4 regions of the Thalassospira sp. A40-3 genome follow, and region 3 is predicted to be linked to each of the others. Evidence: riboswitches for the same ligand, from Rfam matches in the RefSeq annotation. Region 3 holds a riboswitch; each other region holds the start of a gene.
The links. Region 3 has a riboswitch for cobalamin ahead of IT893_RS17125 (methylmalonyl-CoA mutase family protein). Riboswitches for the same ligand answer to the same signal wherever they lie in the genome.
Positions count from the first base shown of each region.

Region 1: another riboswitch for cobalamin. It lies ahead of IT893_RS09255 (DUF4198 domain-containing protein); the one in region 3 lies ahead of IT893_RS17125 (methylmalonyl-CoA mutase family protein).
Region 2: another riboswitch for cobalamin. It lies ahead of IT893_RS03135 (ABC transporter substrate-binding protein); the one in region 3 lies ahead of IT893_RS17125 (methylmalonyl-CoA mutase family protein).
Region 4: another riboswitch for cobalamin. It lies ahead of cobU (bifunctional adenosylcobinamide kinase/adenosylcobinamide-phosphate guanylyltransferase); the one in region 3 lies ahead of IT893_RS17125 (methylmalonyl-CoA mutase family protein).

Region 1 covers NZ_CP065428.1:2,040,502-2,045,098, reverse strand. The annotation lists gene yaaA (peroxide stress protein YaaA) at 117-893, shown strand; gene IT893_RS09265 (glycosyl transferase family protein) at 918-1,982, shown strand; gene IT893_RS09260 (DUF924 family protein) at 2,042-2,584, opposite strand; cobalamin riboswitch at 2,735-2,932, shown strand; gene IT893_RS09255 (DUF4198 domain-containing protein) at 3,102-3,899, shown strand; gene cbiM (cobalt transporter CbiM) at 3,916-4,593, shown strand; gene IT893_RS09245 (cobalt ABC transporter permease) at 4,586-4,597, shown strand, end outside.
Region 2 covers NZ_CP065428.1:700,119-704,715, reverse strand. The annotation lists gene IT893_RS03145 (ABC transporter ATP-binding protein) at 1-413, opposite strand, end outside; gene IT893_RS03140 (iron ABC transporter permease) at 410-1,486, opposite strand; gene IT893_RS03135 (ABC transporter substrate-binding protein) at 1,527-2,552, opposite strand; cobalamin riboswitch at 2,778-2,981, opposite strand; gene IT893_RS03130 (glucan biosynthesis protein) at 3,154-4,597, shown strand, end outside.
Region 3 covers NZ_CP065428.1:3,735,428-3,740,024, reverse strand. The annotation lists gene IT893_RS17125 (methylmalonyl-CoA mutase family protein) at 1-1,989, opposite strand, end outside; cobalamin riboswitch at 2,125-2,304, opposite strand; gene IT893_RS17120 (response regulator) at 2,591-3,013, shown strand; gene phhA (phenylalanine 4-monooxygenase) at 3,072-3,971, opposite strand; gene IT893_RS17110 (Lrp/AsnC family transcriptional regulator) at 4,112-4,591, shown strand.
Region 4 covers NZ_CP065428.1:4,292,541-4,297,137, reverse strand. The annotation lists gene cobN (cobaltochelatase subunit CobN) at 1-1,087, opposite strand, end outside; gene cobW (cobalamin biosynthesis protein CobW) at 1,186-2,226, opposite strand; gene cobU (bifunctional adenosylcobinamide kinase/adenosylcobinamide-phosphate guanylyltransferase) at 2,261-2,800, opposite strand; cobalamin riboswitch at 2,858-3,049, opposite strand; gene IT893_RS19875 (hypothetical protein) at 3,602-4,240, shown strand; gene IT893_RS19870 (histidine phosphatase family protein) at 4,261-4,597, opposite strand, start outside.

The DNA.
Region 1 (4,597 bases), 1.7 Mb from region 3:
TCCAAATCCATGTACAGCCGTATACTCCTGTACATAGGGTTGGACCCTAGACATTGCCCATGCCTTGTGGCTTGTTACGACAAATCGAACCGAGATGAAAGAGAAGAGGCAGATTGATGCTTGCTGTTGTGTCCCCGGCCAAGAAGCTGGATTTCGAAACAGACGTCCCGGAAATGTCTGTTTCTCAACCCGCATTTTTGGACGACACCGAACAACTTGTTGATGTCGCGCGCAAAAAAAGCCGCAGCGATTTGATGAAGCTCATGGGCATCAGCGAAAACCTTGCCGATCTGAACTATCAGCGTTTTCAGCATTTTTCGCGTCCGTTTAATAGCACCAACGCCAAACCGGCGATCTTTGCATTCCGCGGTGATACCTATGTCGGCCTTGATGCCGATACCATGAAGGCCGAAGACATCGACTGGGCAGAGGACCATTTTCGGATGCTTTCGGGCCTTTATGGCCTTCTGAAGCCGCGTGATTTGATGCAGCCATACCGTCTTGAAATGGGAACGCGCCTTTCGAACCCGCGGGGCAAGGACCTTTACGCGTTCTGGGATGATAAGCTTTCAAAAGAAATCAACGAGATTACCAAAGGTCACAAGGACCGTAGCCTGATCAATCTCGCCTCGAACGAGTATTTCAAATCGATCAAGACCAAGGTCCTTGATGGCCCGGTAATTACGCCTGTGTTCAAGGAAGTGAAGGGCGGTACGGCCAAGGTTGTCGGCTTCTCGGCAAAGCGTGCGCGTGGCATGATGGCACGCTATATGATTGACAATCGGCTCGAAGACCCGCAAGAGCTCAAGAAGTTTAATGTTGATGGCTATCGCTATCAGGATGACCTCTCGACCGAGACAGAGTGGGTCTTCACGCGTATTCACGATCAGTAACACCAACTATTCCGGTGAAACCATATGACCGACGAGCATCTTGAACAGCTCGAGGATGAGAATGTCTTACCAGAGGCGCATCCGTTTTCTGGCTATCTGCGCACGTTTTTCCGTGGGCCGGGCCGTTCGCGCAGTCTGACCCGCGAGGAGGCATTTGATGCGTTCTCGATGATCCTGCGCGACGAGGTCGAACCGATCCAGCTTGGCGCATTCCTTTTGATGCTGCGCTACCGTGCTGAAACGCCCGAAGAACTGGCTGGCATGATCGAAGCTGTGCGCAAGGCCGCGCGCCTTGAACCGGATGAAGACAGCAAAGATGACGCGCTTATGCGTCCTGCGCTGGATTGGCCATCCTATGCGGCCGGTCGGACCCGTGGTCTGCCTTGGTTCGTGCTGTCGGCGCTTTTGCTGTCACAGAATAATGTTCCGGTGCTGATGCATGGCTATAACTCGCATCTGGTCAACGGGATCAGCACAGAAGTTGCCATCAAGGCGCTTAAGCTTCCGATTGCCATGTCTGCAGAAGAAGCGCGTTCTGATATCGCATCGAAGGGCTTTGCATATCTGCCGCTGCGTCACATGCATCCCAAACTGCAGGAGCTGATTGGATTGCGTCCGATTCTTGGGTTGCGCAGTCCGGTCAATACGTTACTGCGTTTGCTTAATCCGTTGCATGCGCGTGCAGCCTTCCTTGGTGTGTTTCATCCGGCGTTTCTTGATGTCCATCGTGAAACCGGCAAGCTCTTGGAACTTCCACGCATCGGTGTGATCAAGGGCGGTGGCGGCGAAGCCGAAAGAACACCCTATAAGCATGTCGATCTGCGCATGCTTGATAATGGTGAGCTGAATGATGTTCGCTGGCCCGCATTGCTGTCGAAAACCGAGAAAGACGGCGAAGAACAAAGCCCTGTGTCGCTAAAGCACTTCCTGGCTGTCTGGCGTGGCGAGGTAGAAGATATTCCTGCCGAAGCCAAGATCAAGGGCAGTGCTGCCATGGCAGCCTTCCTTGCCGGCAAGGCGGATTACATGGATGAGGCAGAAAGCCTTGTGCAGGGCTGGTGGGATAATCGCGACCGTGATGTCGGCTGATGTTCCGTGATCAAGTGAGATCGAATAAAAGGGACGGGAAACCGTCCCTTTTTTAATGCTCAGAACGATGATCCGGGTTCTTTGAGAAACGCCACTTCCTCTGCCGTTGATGGACGACCCAGTATTTCATTGCGGTGTGGATAGCGGCCAAACCGGTCAATGATCTTCTTGTGTTTCAGCTCGAACTCGGAATTGTGCTCAAGGCCGGGCTGTGAAAACAGGTCAACCGCCACTTCATGAATGATTTCGGATTCTGAGTGCATGTAGGGCATATACAGAAATGCCTGTTCCTGCGGTGTGACCAGTTTGCGATCCAGCCTCAAGGAAACAGCTTCCTGTGCCAGCACCAATGCCATTGGATCTGATGCAAAGGACTGTGGCTGATCGCGGTACATATTGCGTGAAAACTGATCAAGAACGATGATCTCGGCAAGTCGTCCATGGGCGGTTTTGCGCCAGTTAAAAAGCTCTCCGGCCGTGGCGGCGGCATGAAAATCGGCAAAGCGTTCCGCGATATGGCGATCGAGGGCTTCATCCTTGATAAACCACTGTTTTTCTTCGAGTTCCTTGAACCAGAAAACAAGAACCGTTTCAGGTTTCATAATGTTTCCACCCATCTGATTGCAGGCTTTTGCGGCCCGTCGGCAAAATTGCGGGTGATCTTCGCGCCCGGTTTAAGGCGCGTCAAGCCATCCGCAAAAAGATTGTCATGGACCATGGGGCAGGGAGTTGACAGCAATCCGTCCGGCGTGGATTATGACATTGTCTTTGGTGTTGATCCGATTGGACCAACTTAAAAGGGAACGTGGTGCGTCATGCATGACAAAGCCACGGCTGCCCCCGCAACTGTAAGCGGTCAGAGCATTGCATATGCCACTGGTGCAAACCGGGAAGGCGCATTGCTTTTCAAACCGTGAGCCAGGAGACCTGCCTTTGACTGCCGGGTGCTGATTGCCCGGTATGAAACTGTTGGACGCCGGGGTGAGCGTCAGGTTGCAGGGGTACAAACGGTCTTTTGAAGATCCGCAATCTTGCTTCCAGCCATCCTATCGTTCTTTGTCCTGACCCTGTGCGTTGGGCCGTTGGCCTGCGTGCATCGTTTGAGAAAGAGACGATTATATGTTTAAGACCCTTGGCAGGCTTGCGATTGCAAGCGCCTGCGTGCTGTCGGCGACCATGCCGGCGCATGCGCATTTTCAATTGGCCTATACGCCGAACGTAAACGTGACCAAGGCCGGGGATCAGCCGGTAAAGCTGATTTTCTGGCACCCGTTTGAAAACGGCCATGTCATGGATATGGCCGAGCCGTTTGAATTTTATGCGGTTAATCGCGGTGAGAAAATTGATCTGAAATCAACGCTTTCGCCGATTACTTTCACCGGAATTGCCAACTCGGCAGCGGCCTTTGACGCAACTTTAACACTGCGCCGCAGCGGTGATTACGTCATGGTGGTGGTCCCGGCACCGTATTTCGAAGAAAGCGAAGATATCTTCATCCAGCAGATCACGAAGTCCTATGTGAACCGCAATGAAATTCCGACCGACTGGATGGAACCGCAAGGTCTTAAAACCGAAATCCTGCCGCTTAATCGACCAACCAACATCATTGCCGGTTCGACCTTTACCGGCCGTGTGCTAAGCGAAGGCCAACCTGTCGCCGGTGTTGAAGTCGAAATCGAATACATGGCAGCAGAACCCGATATGGCCAGCAATACCCCCAAAAGCCCAACGGCATCGCCAATGCCCGGCGGTGCGGTTGTGGCCATTTCCGATGAAAACGGGTATTTCACTTTTGGTGTCCCCAAGGCAGGCTTTTGGGGATTTGCAGCACTTGGCAGCGGCCCTGAAAAAGAATTTCAGGGCAAGGAACTTTCACAGGATGCAGTCCTGTGGGTTCGCGCCTATGATGTGAAATAGGCGAGGGACAAAACAGATGCATATTGTTGATGGTGCGCTGGCACCGGAAGTCTTGATTGGCGGGGGTATTCTTGCAGTTGCCGGGCTTGGCCTTGGACTGCGTAAACTGCCAATCGATAAAATTCCTGCTACCGGGGTTTTGTCGGCAACATTCTTTGTTGCCTCGCTTATTCATGTGCCGGTGGGACCATCCAGTGTGCATCTGATCATGAGCGGTCTTGCCGGGCTCGTGCTTGGCTGGACCGCGTTTCCGGCACTTTTTGTCGGTCTCTTGCTTCAGGCGGTTTTCTTTGGCTTTGGCGGTTTGACGGTTCTTGGCGTCAATACGGTCAATATCGCCTTTCCGGCTGTGCTGGCGGGGCTTTTGTTCCGGGGAATGGTGTCGCGCAGCAACCCGGTCGCAGCCGCCGTGCTTGGTGGATGTGCCGGTGCATTTTCCATCGGGCTGACAACGGTGTTTGTCGCGATTTCGCTTGCGCTCAGCGGTGATGCGTTTGTCCCGGCGGCCAAGCTGGTCTTCTTTGCCCACATTCCGATCATGGTGGTCGAAGGGCTGGTTTCAGCGGCATCGGTATATCTGATCGCCAAGGTCAAACCGGCCTTGCTGCAACCCGCCGATCAGACATCGGGTTTCGAGATGCAGCCAGCAGCATCCTTGCGTGCAAAGCAGGCGGGCGAGGCATCCAATGGCTAGATCA
Region 2 (4,597 bases), 1.3 Mb from region 3:
GTATGCCACATCCGGTCCGCAAACGGCCCCATTTCAACACTGGCAAGGGCTTCGCACACGATGGCGTCGTCGTGCCCTGACCATGGTGTCAGCAAACTGAGATAAGGCGTTCTGCCAAGGGCGACGGCATCGCGCACGGTAATGCGGTCGATGGTATCGGCCTGTTGTTCGACAAAGCCGATATGACGGGCAAGGTTGCGCCGACCGATTTTCTTCATCGGTTGGTCCCCCAGCAATGCCTGCCCGGTCGACGGCGCACGAATGCCGCCCAGAACCGACATCATGCTGGTTTTGCCTGATCCGTTTGGCCCAATCACACCCAGGAACTCGCCCCGTGTCACGTGAAGCGACACGTCGCTGATGATCTTTTTAAATCCGGCATTCCAGCCGACATTGCGTAATTCAAGGCTCATCGCAACACCCGCCCATGACACAGGATGATCGCAAAGGCCGGTGCACCGATCAGCGCCGTGATAACCCCGATGGGCAGGACCTGACCATCAAGGATGATGCGCGATACAATATCGGCCGCCACAAGAAACACCGCCCCGATCAGGGCCGATGCCGGCAACAGAAATCCGTGCCGTGTTCCAACAAAGAACCGCGCGGCATGGGGAATGACCAACCCGACAAAGCCGATGGACCCGACGATACTGACCATCACTGCGGTCATCGAGGCAGCAATGGCAATCAACACCACATAAACCCGGCGCACCGGCACACCAAGGGATGCTGCCGACTCCACACCAAAGGTAAAGGCATCAAGCGCACGGGAATACCAAAGGCAAACCAGCAAGCCGATAACGGCAACCGGCAGCGCAAGATAGACATCAGGCCATCGCACGCCACTTAGATTACCAAGCAGCCAGAACATTACCCCGCGTGCCTCGTCCGCCGTGGCGGCCTTGGTCACGATGAAGGACGTTAACGCGTTAAACAGTTGTGATCCGGCTACCCCGGCAAGAATGATCGCACCGGCCCCGCGCCCGGCCGGAATGGCCAAAAGGGCAACAAACCCGAATGCCACCAGCGCGCCGACAAAGGCGCCAAGTGACAGGGAAACCATGCCCGCGCCAAACCCCAGAATGGCAACGCTGACTGCACCGGTCGATGCCCCGGCCGAAATCCCCAGCAAATAAGGATCAGCAAGGCTATTGCGCAAAAGTGCCTGCAACACTGCGCCGGACAGCGCAAGGGACGCCCCGCAGGCCGCCGCCACCATGGCGCGCGATATCCGGTAATTCCAGATGATCCCGGCATCAATCGGATCAACGTCATAGCCCGCCTGCCAAAGATGATTGGCAATGGTCTGAAAGACGGTACCAAGGGGAATGTGTGTTTCCCCCTTGGCCGCGGCCATTGCGATGACGCCAACAAGCAAAACCAAAGCACCAAGACTGACACCAGCCCGCGCAAGATATGCCCGACCCGCCAGCGATTGCCGAGGTGGCTGAACCGGCTGCTGCACTGGCGTTGTTTCAAACATTGAATTCTCCGGGCATATCATGCGCCTTTGGCAGTGCAGGTCAGTTCGAAGCGCTCAGTCTTTCGACGGCTTCGGCAAGTGTTTCAATACCATTGATCAGGCGGATGGTCGGATCCATCGACTGGGCGTCCATCACCACGATATTGCCATTGCGCACCGCCTTCATCTGACTTGCGACCGGATCGGTTTTCAGGAAGTCCATCTTGACCTGCCAGTCATCGGCCGGAAAACGCCGACGGCCCATTTTGCCAATCACAATGATATCAGGATTGGCGCGCGCGATGGTTTCCCAGCCAACTGTTGGCCATTCTTCATTGCTGTCGATGATGTTGCGAACACCAAGTTTACCGGCGATATAGCCCGCTGCACCGTTTTTGCCGGCCACATAGGGATCACTGTTGATTTCGGGACTGGAAAACCAGAAGACAGCGGATACGTTGTCATGGCCGCTTGCCGTCACACGCGCCAATGAGCTTTCCTGACGTTCCTTCAAGCTGGCAATCAGTGCGTCGCCGCGATCTTCGACATCAAAGATTTGCGCAAGATCGGAAATCTCGCGATAAATCAGATCCATAGTGAAGCCTTCGTGACGCACCCCGTCACCGCCACCGGCATTGTCCTTGCCCACACAATCAGCGGGTGCGGTGTAGACCGGAATGGACAGTTCGTTGAACTGTTCGGTGGTGCCAACGGTGCCCTTGGGCCCGACATGCCACTGATACTGGGTGGCAACCAGTTGCGGCTTTTGCGCGACAACGGTCTCGAAACCCGGATCATTGTCGGCCAGACGCGGCACAGATGCGTTGACGTCCTTGAATTCATCCATCACCGGACCGAACCAGACACCCGTACCCTTGACCTTATCGGCCAGGCCCAGCGAATAAAGAATTTCGGTCGTGCTTTGGCCCAGCGACACCACGCGATCGGGGGCCGCGTCAAATTGCAACACAGTGCCGCAGTTCTCGATACTGAGCGGATATTCGGTCGGCGAGGCAAGTGAAACAGATGAAATAAGACCAGCGGCAAACACCCCGACCGCCAGTACACGTTTATCGTGATTGATCACTTTTAGTTCCCTCTTGCTGATGCGCTGATCCGGGACCGTTTTGGATGATCCAGTTTCAACGCACCGTCAAATGTTATGTTATAACATAACATCACTTTTACTGCTGTCAATGGACTGGCAAAAGTGTCAGGAGATGGCGGAAGATGTCGGCCTTAAAGCTTAGAAAACCTGGGCTAAACTGTTGGGCCAAGACACGTACCGACATTCTCCGGGGCACCCCGCCCGGTCCGTCGTCTTCGTGTCGGCAGGTCTCCTGGCTTACGGGTCAACGCATTTTCCCTGGCCTTCCCGGGTTGATCCCAGTGGCATTGGTCAGAAAAATGCTCGCCGCCTACAGTTGCGGGGGCAGCTTCGGTTAATGAGCCCATATTCGGCCCATCTCGAATTCCCTTTATCCGATATTCGGATACCGACACGTCACGGTTAGATTAAACCAAAAACACGGTCAAGGAAATTGGCAGACCACCAGTGGCATTAACGCTGCGCCTCCATGCATAAAAAGCAATTGATACGACCTTGAATTTGCCATGTTTCATCCCGATTACCTCCACACTGCCGGGTATGCTTTCCCGACACCTCAAACCACAGGAATGTGATGAACATGACGACTTCTGTTGAACGCAGACGCTTTTTGAAATCCATCGCGGCAGCCGGTCTTATCCTGCCGGGAATGTCGATCTATCAGCATGCTTTGGCAGATGTCGACGGCCTTGATCTGGGTTCGGCACAGCCGTTTGATTTTGCCGATCTGATTGCACGCGCCAAATCCATGGCCGCATCGGCATATGAAGCACCCGTTGCGCCAAACCCGGAAATTGTCGGCAAGATCGATTACGACACCCATGGCAAGCTGCACTACAAACGCGACCATTCGCCGTTTTCCGATGGGTCGGGCACCTATCCGCTGACCTTCTTCCATCTGGGTATGTATTTCGCCAAACCGGTGCATATGTATCTTCTGGAAAACGGGCAGGCACGCGAAGTGATCTATAAGCCCGATTACTTTGACATGCCCGAAGACAGCATTGCCCGCCAACTGCCCGCCAATAGCGGCTTTGCCGGTTTCCGCCTGCATGAAAATCAGGCGCGCGATGACTGGAAAACCCAGGACTGGGCAGCGTTTCTTGGCGCATCGTACTTCCGCGCGATTGGCGATGAAGGCCAATATGGCCTGTCGGCGCGCGGCATTGCGGTCAATACGGCGACCTCGGTTCCCGAAGAATTCCCCGATTTCCGTCAATTTTTTATCAAACCGGCCAAAAACCCCGAAGACCCGGTGACGGTCTATGCCCTGCTGGATGGGCCCAGCATCACGGGTGCTTATAAATTCCTGCTTTATCGCGGCGAAGGGGTGACGACGGATGTCGAAAAGCATCTGTTTTTGCGCAAAGACATAGAACGGCTTGGCATCGCACCGCTGACCAGCATGTTCTGGTATTCCGAACAGAACAAGTCGTTCCGCTTTGACTGGCGTCCGGAAGTGCATGACAGCGACGGGCTGGAGCTTTGGACTGGCGGCGGGGAACGCATCTGGCGACAGCTGAACAACCCGGAAACCATCCGCGCATCGGCGTTTGGTGACAATAATCCGCGTGGTTTTGGCCTGATGCAGCGCGATCGCGATGTGAAAAACTATCTTGATGGTGTGCGTTATCACCGCCGCCCCAGCCTGTGGGTCGAACCGCAAGGCGACTGGCATGACGGTGCGGTTCAGTTGATCGAAATCCCGACCGACGATGAAATCCACGATAACATTGCCGCCTTCTGGGTCCCGAATGGCGAAGCCAAGGCGGGCAATTCTTATCAATTCAAATACCGCCTGTATTGGCAGGCCCATAACCCGTTCCCGGTCAAGGAACTGGCACACGCAACCGCAACCCGCATGGGCCGTGGCGGGGAGCCCGGCACCAACCGACCCAAGGACGAGATCAAGTTTTCCGTCGAGTTCGAGGGTGAGGTTCTGGGAACGCTTGCATATGGCGAATTCCCCGAAGTGGTTGTGACATCCTCGCGCGGGGAGATTGTGCGCACCAAGATCGAACCGA
Region 3 (4,597 bases):
ATCGGCCCCGACAAAAACAAACTCGTTAATGCCGGCGGCTTCGTAAGTCGACCTCGCATCGCCCGGCTGGCCAGCAAGATAAACCATGCTGGCCCCTTTGGATTTCAGCGCCTTGGCAACATCCGCTGCCATGTCAGCATATTGCGGGTCTGATCCGCAAATGATGGCGATTTTCGCCCCGCTTTCGCCAAAGGCGGTTGCAACGTCATCGGCAGTGGCAAAGCCGTTATTGGTGATCGCCTCGATCCCGCCGGCTTCAAAGAAGTTGCGCGCAAAGGTCGCGCGTGCCGTGTGCTGGGCAACCTTGCCAAGATTGGCCAGGAAGACCTGCGGGAAGGATCCGGTCTTTGCCTTATGCGCATCAGAACGTTTGCGAAGCGCCTCATAACGTTCGGCAAGTCGATGGGCGGGCAGGGCACCGATACATGTCGCGGCGCTGGTGCCATAAAGATCGGTAAACATATGCCCGATGGTGGCACCGGCGCGCGCGGCCTCAATCATGGCGCTCAGGCTTTTGCCGACCGTGCCATCAAATTTGGTCTGACGGGCCTTGGCATCTGCAACGATCGCCTCAAGGTCCGGCTTTTCGCAGGTTACTTTTGCTTCTGTGATGTTGGGGAATTCCGACACACCGGTCAGCGGATCCCGACGGGTCGACAGGCGTTTTTCACGGGCGTTCCAGACGGTCTCGATCTCGGTCTTCAGACTGCCATTGGCAAGGGCACTTAAAATGCCACCCGATGATTCAAGCGACTGGAACTTGGACCAAGCTGCCTTCGCCAGTTCCTTGGTCAGGTTTTCAATAAACCACGAACCACCCGCCGGATCGATGACCCGGTGCACGTTGCTTTCTTCCTGCAAAATCAGTTGGGTGTTGCGCGCAATGCGGCGCGCAAAGCCATCGGGCAGGCCAATCAGATGATCATAAGGCAGGCAGGTCACACTATCCGCACCGCCAAGACCGGCGGCAAAGCTTGTCACCGTGGTGCGCAGCATATTGACCCACGGATCAACCTTGGTCAGGGCCATTTCGGCCGAAACCGCATTGATCGTAATCGTTGCATCCTCGGCACCCGATGCCGAAAGAACGCGGCTCCACATCATGCGAAGCGCACGCAGCTTGGCGATCCCGGCAAAGAAGTCCGTGCCGATGGCGACGTTAAACACCATCGCACCCGCGGCCTGATCAACCGCCATCCCGGCATCGGTCAGGGCACGCAAATAGGTCACCCCGCTTACCAGCAAACAGGCCAGTTCCTGAGCATCGGTGGCCCCGGCATTGTAATAAGGTGCGCCATTCACCGAAATTGCGGTCGCCAGCGGGAACAGATCAATCAGCTCAACCGCAACACTTGCCGCATGATCAACCGCCTCCTGTGCGCCACAGGGCAGGGTGCCGGTAGATGCCAGGGTTCCGATCGGGTCGATGTTAAAGGCCGGTGCGGCTTCGTCGGCACCGTCGGTATTTGCGATATGGGCAGCCAGAAGTGCTGCGGCCGGAACACCAGCCGCCCCGGCATCAAGTCCGACGGTGGCAAGGTTGGTGTAAACATCCTCAAGCGCGGCATCAAGGTCCGCCAGACAATGAATGGCAATCCCATCAACACCGACCTCTGCAGAACTGATTTCGCGCCCCGCACGGGCGGCGGCATCAAGCCTTAGCGTGATTGAGGTCGCCCCATTTTCAAGGTCCTCGAGGATCGCGGCATTGGTGGCCTTGGGGTCGGGATGGGTATGAAGTTGACGGATGTCCCAGCCGGTGACGGTTTCGCGCGGCTCGACCGTGGCATTAAGAACTTCGTGGATCAGCCGGGTCGCGTCATCCTGATCATCATTTGTATAGATCGGCTGAACGGAAAACCCATCAAGCGTATTGGTGACAAGCTTCTTTTCGAACGGTGCCCCTTTAAGGGCCTCCTCGGCAAGCTTGCGCCAACTTGCGTAATCAGCAGATGGAAATTCGGATGCGAGCTTTAGCGGGTCGGACATGGTTTCTCCCGGCTTGGTGTGTCCCGTCCTTGATGCGACTCCATATGGGGTCTTCATATGGCGTCGGGCACGGAACGTTGCCAAATTCTATTCTACTACGGATTCCCAGTACCCGGTACACCCCGCCCGGCCCATTTCATGCCAAGAAAACACCATCGGTATTCTGACTCGCGAGAAAGCCTGCAAAAAGGCCGTCACGCTTACAGTTGCGGGGGCAGTTCCGGGCTTGGCCAAAGTGCGCTAAAGCACGGCCGCACCGGATTCCCGATCCTATTTTCCGGTCACATTCGCGACATGGCGGTTTATAGCACCTGTCCTTAATTCCGTAAATAGGCATGGAAATGCCTATTTAGACGGATATCGACCCCGACAAATCAGGTTTCCGTAACGTTATGTCGGCGGAAACATTGGGGTTTTGCACGTCTGTTCGTGGTTTGCGCGCCGCATGGTTCCGATCCTTGCGGCCTTATACTTTCGCGGCACGGGTGCAAGATCAGGGTGAAGCCGGAACATTGCGTGGCAAAAATTTGGCGGGTTTAACCAATTTGACATTTTCGTCTGTCAGTTTGGACTTGTCCCAAAACTCGGAGTATCGCCATCCATGAACGCGCTCAGCGCCATGCCGTCGCAATTCTGTCCTGATGGACTGGTTGCGTTCGCCGACGACAGTCCCAGCGCCAAAGCAGCCCTTGAAACAGTGTTGCGTCGGGCAGGATATGACGTGGCCGGTTTTGATTGTGCCGATGATCTGATTGATCAGCTGGACGGGCTTTATCCCCGTGCCATCATCCTTGATATCGAAATGCCGGGTATGAGCGGCTTTGAAGCGTTCTGCGAAATTCGCCGCCGCTATCCCAACAGCCAAAACGTGCCGGTTTTCTTCTTCTCGGCCCATTATGATGCCGACACCCGCGCACAAGCCGATGCGCTTGGGGCGGCCGATTTCATCAGCAAGGACGCCAGCCCGAAAGTGGTGCTTGAGCAACTCAATCGGGTGCTGGGTCATTCCATCAGTGCCTGCTAGCGGTGCTGCCAGACCAGCCCTGCCTTGATCAATCCTGAACGGATCGCCACGCCCTGCCTTACGCAGGGCGTTGTTGTCTGTGGGTCCTGTGGGTCTCCTCGCCCAGGGAAATGATGCTGTCTGCAGCACCATGCACATGATAAAGCCGGTCTGTCGGCAAGGTGGTTGCCGGATCAATCGCAGGCTTCTTGGCGAGCCGATCATAGATCGGGGCGAGCGGCACATTCATCGCGTCAAACAACTGATCGTAACTTTCCAGAACGAAATAGGTTTTCTGGAAATCATCAATCGCATAATCCGTGCCCATGACGCGTTCAAGCTCGAACGCTACCCGGTTTGGTGTGGGATCGGTCACCGAATAGATGGTTTCGGTTTGCGATGACAACATGCCAGCCCCATAGGCGCGCAATCCATGCGGGGTCATGATCAGGCCAAACTCCACCATGTACCAATACATCCGCGCCAGCTGTTTCAGGCCGCCCATCGCAATGGCCTCTGGGCCCTTGGCGCCATAGGCTGCCAGATAGTCGGCAAAGGTCGGGTCATAGAGCATCGGCACATGACCAAAAAAGTCATGGAAGATGTCGGGTTCGACCAGATAATCCATTTCCTCGGGCTTGCGCAGCCACACCGTGACCGGGAACCGCCGATTGGCAAGATGGTCAAAAAACACATCATCAGGCACCAGCCCCGGAACAGCCACAAGATGCCAGCCGGTCGCCGCATGGAGCTTCTCGCTAACCCGGCCGAAATGCGGAATCTGATCCGCCGCATCAAGTTTCATCAGATTGCGAATGTAATCCTCGGCGGCATAACCGGCCAAAATGCGCGACTGGCGGTCATAAAGTTTGCGCCAAAGTTCGTGCTCGGCCTCGGTATATGTGCTCCAGTCCTGATCGATGGTGTAGTCGTCATTGATGTGGCTGTAATCACCACGCAGATCGTTTCCCTGATTCATGGCCGTCCTCTTTCGGGTTCTATTGCCGATTTACAAGGATCATTTTACATCAACTCTAATGTCATTTTCTGGCCAATAGGGCATCGAAATCGGCTATGATGTGCATATTGTGACCTTGTGTGTTTGATTTGGGGTTTAAAATGACCGACGTGACGCTAAGTGCGACCGATATCCGCATCCTGCAGGCCCTGCAAAAGGACGCCGCCATCAGCAATGTTCAACTGGCTGAAATGGTCGGCATGTCGCCATCGCCGTGTTTGCGTCGGGTCAAACAGCTTGAGGCATCCGGGGTGATCAAACGTCAGGTCGCCCTTCTGGATCGCAAGAAACTCGGCTTTGGGGTGCTGGCGACCATTCAGGTCCGCTTGCAAAGCCATACCGAACAAGGGGCGGAGGATTTCGCCCGCGCGATGAATGATCTTCCGGAAATCCTGTCCTGCTGGGCGATGACGGGACGGCAGGATTTTCTGCTGGTGTCTGTGGCACGCGATATCGAAAGCTTTGGCGATTTTGTTACCCATCAGTTGCTTTCAATGCCCAATGTGCGCGATGTGCAATCCAGTCTGGTTTTAAAGGAATACAAGAACCTGACAGCCATACCGTTGCCGAAAGGCGGTTAAAGGTAT
Region 4 (4,597 bases), 560 kb from region 3:
GATCGCGCACGGGGATGTATTTCACCAGATCAATCTGGGTCAGGTCATCCTTGCCAGCCGATCCCTTGAACGACACCGCACGTGATAGGATACGGCCATCAACCTCGGGAAGCGCCACATTCATCGCAATATCGCGCGCGGCCAGACCATTGACACCGTCGCGCCAAGCGTCCTCGCCACCGCCTGACAGCACCACCTGAAAGACCGGGGCATCGACCGCGTCAAACGGACCATTTTTTCGTTTTGATCCCGGAACAGATATCGCAAAGCCGGTGGTATTCAGGATCAAATCTGCACTGGTTTCTGCCAACCAGTCCTCAACCAATGCCGCTGCCAACGGATCCTTGAGACTGGCAACAAAAATCGGCAATGGATTCAGTCTATTGGCAACCAATTCCTCAACCAGCGCGTCAATAACATCGAGGTTGGCGGCCTGCACCAGAGACCGATAGAAGACAATCGGCGTAACCGGTTGATTTGCAATCCAGTTAACCCGGATTTCATCAAGGCTTGCCTGCGCCTTGCCGGGCCAATAGCCCCCGGCCTTGACCAGGGGGGCCGCTGGTGACCAGTTCCAGTTCACGCTTGAATTTAAGTTTTCGTATATAAGACGAAGTAAATTCTCGGAATTTTGCGGTCCGCCTTCGATCAGGTAACGCCAGATATTCTGATATTCGCGCCCCTTGACGGTCGAAAGCGTCAGAAGCTCCGCATCGGGTTGATCATCACCGGGCAACAGGACCAATGGAATGTCCTTGGCACGTGAAAGCGCAACCAGTTGTTCGATGCCATAATCCCAATAACCGCGCCCGCCCAGAATGCGCACGATGATGAATTTGGCATCGCAAAGTACATCGTCGATATAAAGATCGACCGACATGTTGTGGCCAAGCTGCAGCAAACTTGCCAGACGCAGTGACGGGGTTTCGTCGCCAAATGCATCGACCAGACGCCCTTGCGCCCCTGCAAGACAGGCAAGTTCGGACTCGGCCGCAGACAGGATCACCACATCGCCGGGTTGCTGTCCAAGGTCGACGGCCTCACTGCCATCTGTGACCATTCCGGGCTGGGCTGCCAATAGATGCATCGCGGGATCCGTATCCTTATGCGTTTGGTCTTAAAACAGGCTGAAACCGGATGATTTTTAGCATCCGGTTTCAGGTGGCTTGATCAGGTTAACTTGGATCAGGCGGCTTTGATGGCGGCCTCGATCGCAGTGCGGTCCAGACCATGCAGGCCAATCACCACCAATTCCGAGCGGCGGGTTTCGCCATCCGCCCACGGACGGTCGAAATAGCGCTGAAAACGTTCACCAACCCCCTGAACCACATGGCGCATCGGTTTGCCCGGCACATCAACGAATCCTTTGATGCGCAGCACGTCAAACTGACGCACGACATCAATCAGGCGCTTCTCAAGGTTGGCCGGATCACTGATCGCATCAAGCGATACGACAAAACTGTCGAAATCATCATGATCATGTTCGTGGCCATCGTCATGATGGCTTGGGCGACTATCAAGGTCATCCTCGGCGGCAGCCCCCAGACCAAGCAGGATGGCGTTTTCAACCCGTGAATGTTCGGTCGCGATAATCTTGACTGACGGCTTTTTCAGCTCTGCACGGATATCGGCTTCGACCTTGCTGCGTTCGGCATCGGTCAGAAGGTCCGTCTTGTTGAGAACCACCATATCGGCACAGTGAAGCTGTTCTTCGAACAGTTCTTCAAGCGGGCTTTCATGATCAAGATTTTCGTCTGCTTCGCGTTGCGCCTGTACCGCGTGATGATCATGGGCAAACAGACCATCACGCAGGGCCGCGCCATCAAGAACCGCCACAACGCCATCAACGGTCACACGCGACCGGACTTCGGGCCAGTTAAACGCCTTTACCAACGGTTTTGGCAGGGCAAGACCAGATGTTTCGATCACGATATGATCAGGCGGCGTTTCACGGTCAATCAGGCCCTGGATGGTAGGCAGGAAGTCATCAGCCACGGTACAGCAGATGCAACCATTGGCCAGTTCAACAACGTCATCTTCTTCGCAGCCTTCAATGCCACAGCCATTGATGATGCCTCGATCCACACCCAGATCGCCAAATTCATTGATGATCAGCGCGATGCGTTTGCCATTGGCATTTTCCAGCATATTGCGGATCATGGTTGTCTTGCCAGCGCCCAGAAAACCGGTAATGACGGTTGCCGGGATTTTGCCCAATTGTGCCATTTCTGAAATCCTTAAAATTCAATAATTTATGTTGTTATTTGACCGACATCGGAATGCCGGCCACCACAAGGGTGACCTTGTCTGCAATCTCTGCAATGCGTTGATGCAGGCGTCCGGCATGATCGCGAAAGGCCCGCGCCATCGCATTTTCCGGCACGATGCCAAAACCAACCTCGTTTGAGACAAAAAGCACCGGCACGACAAGGGTTGGCACCAGATCACAAAGAGCTGCGATCTCGGCATCAATGTCGCGGTCTTCAAGCATCAGATTGGTCAGCCACAAGGTCAGACAATCAACAAGAACAGGCTTGCCGCCTGTGACATTACAGGTCTGCAGCGCCGAACAAAGTTCGACCGGTTCCTCGAGTGTCTGCCAAAGATCGCCGCGTGATTTTTTGTGAAGATCTATGCGGTTGGCCATTTCGTCATCCCAGGCACGCCCGGTTGCGATATATGTGCCACCGCCCGCCTGATTAATGATGTTTTCGGCAAACCGGCTTTTGCCGGATCGCGCCCCGCCAAGGATCAGATGCGTCCCGCCAGAGGGGCCGTCAGGGGGTAAAGTCTGGGTCATCCCGTTTCTTCCTCGCCATGGCCTCCCACCGAGGCCCGATTGCGTCGTCACCTTCCTTCGAATAGTGACACCTTCGGCAGGTTTCCTGGCTGCGGGCATGAAAGCGATCCGCCTTCCCGGTTTCCCGGTGGCTGGTCTGGCGCGTTGGCACCGACCCGGATCTCCCAACCCGATACAGTTGCGGGGGCAGCATCGGCCTTGCACCGATTTCCCATCACCGAACGATGCGCCGAACCTAGCAGGTTTGCCAAAAATGCCAAAGGTCATTCTCGGCACTTAACCCTTCGTTACCACCCCACCCTAATCGGAAGGTCAGTATTTGTAAGAATTGTCTGCTTGAGAGGTCATACCATTTCAGCCAACATCAAGCCGTTGCGCTGGAACTAGGGTCAGGACCTATTAATTTGATTTGAATGGCAGACGTTATATTTGCGAAATCCAAGGAAAAGCCCGCCGGGCGGGTTGGTATCCCGCACAAGGGATTTGACGCTGGAGTTTGCAAATATAACGTCTGTCCTTCGGATTAATCGGATTTGCACGGACTACTTTGTCGTAAAACCTTGAAAGATAAATATCTTCCTGCAGTTTTACTCCGCGTATCCGCGCAAATCTGTTTAACCATTCAAACCAAATTAATAGGTCCTGACCCTAAAGACGGAACAATCCGCAATCTGGCGAAAACCCGGGAAGTAGACTCATCACCCGGATGGCTGCAGGAAATACTGCAACCGAAACTCTTGGGGTAATCTGGATTTTTCAAGACCAATGGCAATACGTTCTCACCTATCCAAAATCCGACAGATGAACGCGCCAACCTGGACCACATCGTCTCGCAAGGACATGTGGCTGGGATTGCTGGACCGTCTGAACAGTCCTGATCGGTCATTTCAGGATTTTCTTGAACAGCGCGCAGCCGATGGCGAGATCACTCTGGCACGCCGCGATGTGCGTGACATCTTTGCCGAGGATGCCTCAAAGGGTGTAATCGCAACCATCATCTGGTCCCATGAACGTGGCATTCGCGTCAATGCGCTTTCGTTGCTTGTGCGCGATATGCCAACCCTAGTGACCCTGATGTCGATCTCGGATTTCGGACAGGACGAGTTGAACGAGCTGCTTTCCCAGCCGGGCATTTCCGTTCCGACTGCCAGCAAGATGTTGTCTGCCTGCGGCAAGACTTATTGCGGAATGCCGGCTGCCATCATTGATGACACCATCATCCAGGTGATTGAAAACGCATCCTTTGCCAGTGATTTCCCGAATGTCGCCAAATTGCGAAGCAAATCACGCAGCCGCCCGGTGCCCTATTATCAGGCCTATCTGCGCGATGTTTTCGACATCTGCGAAAAACATGATCTGAATCCGGATATGGTTGACCGCTATCTGGCAGAACACGCGCTTGATGACATGGCATCCGATATCGAGCTGGCCTCTGCCTGACGGAACATGCCTTAAGCTCCTTAAAAGCGCTGATTGACAGCGGTCACGCGCCAGCCCGGTTCGTCGACACCGTCGATATATTCAAGCGTGGTCAGACCCAACGTGTCGATATGAAATGCCAATGCGGTTTCAAGGGATAAACCCAGTGCATTGGCAAGCATGGCACGCACTGTGCCGCCATGAACGACAGCGACAATGTCGCGCCCGGCCCAATCCGCACTCAATCGGCCAAAGACGGGTCCGACACGGGCAACCACATCGGCAAAGCTTTCACCCTTTGGGGGGTGTTGGCGGGCAAAGTCGGTCCAGAACCGTGTTGTTTCCCCCTTGGGCAAATCATTCCAGTTCTGCAATTCC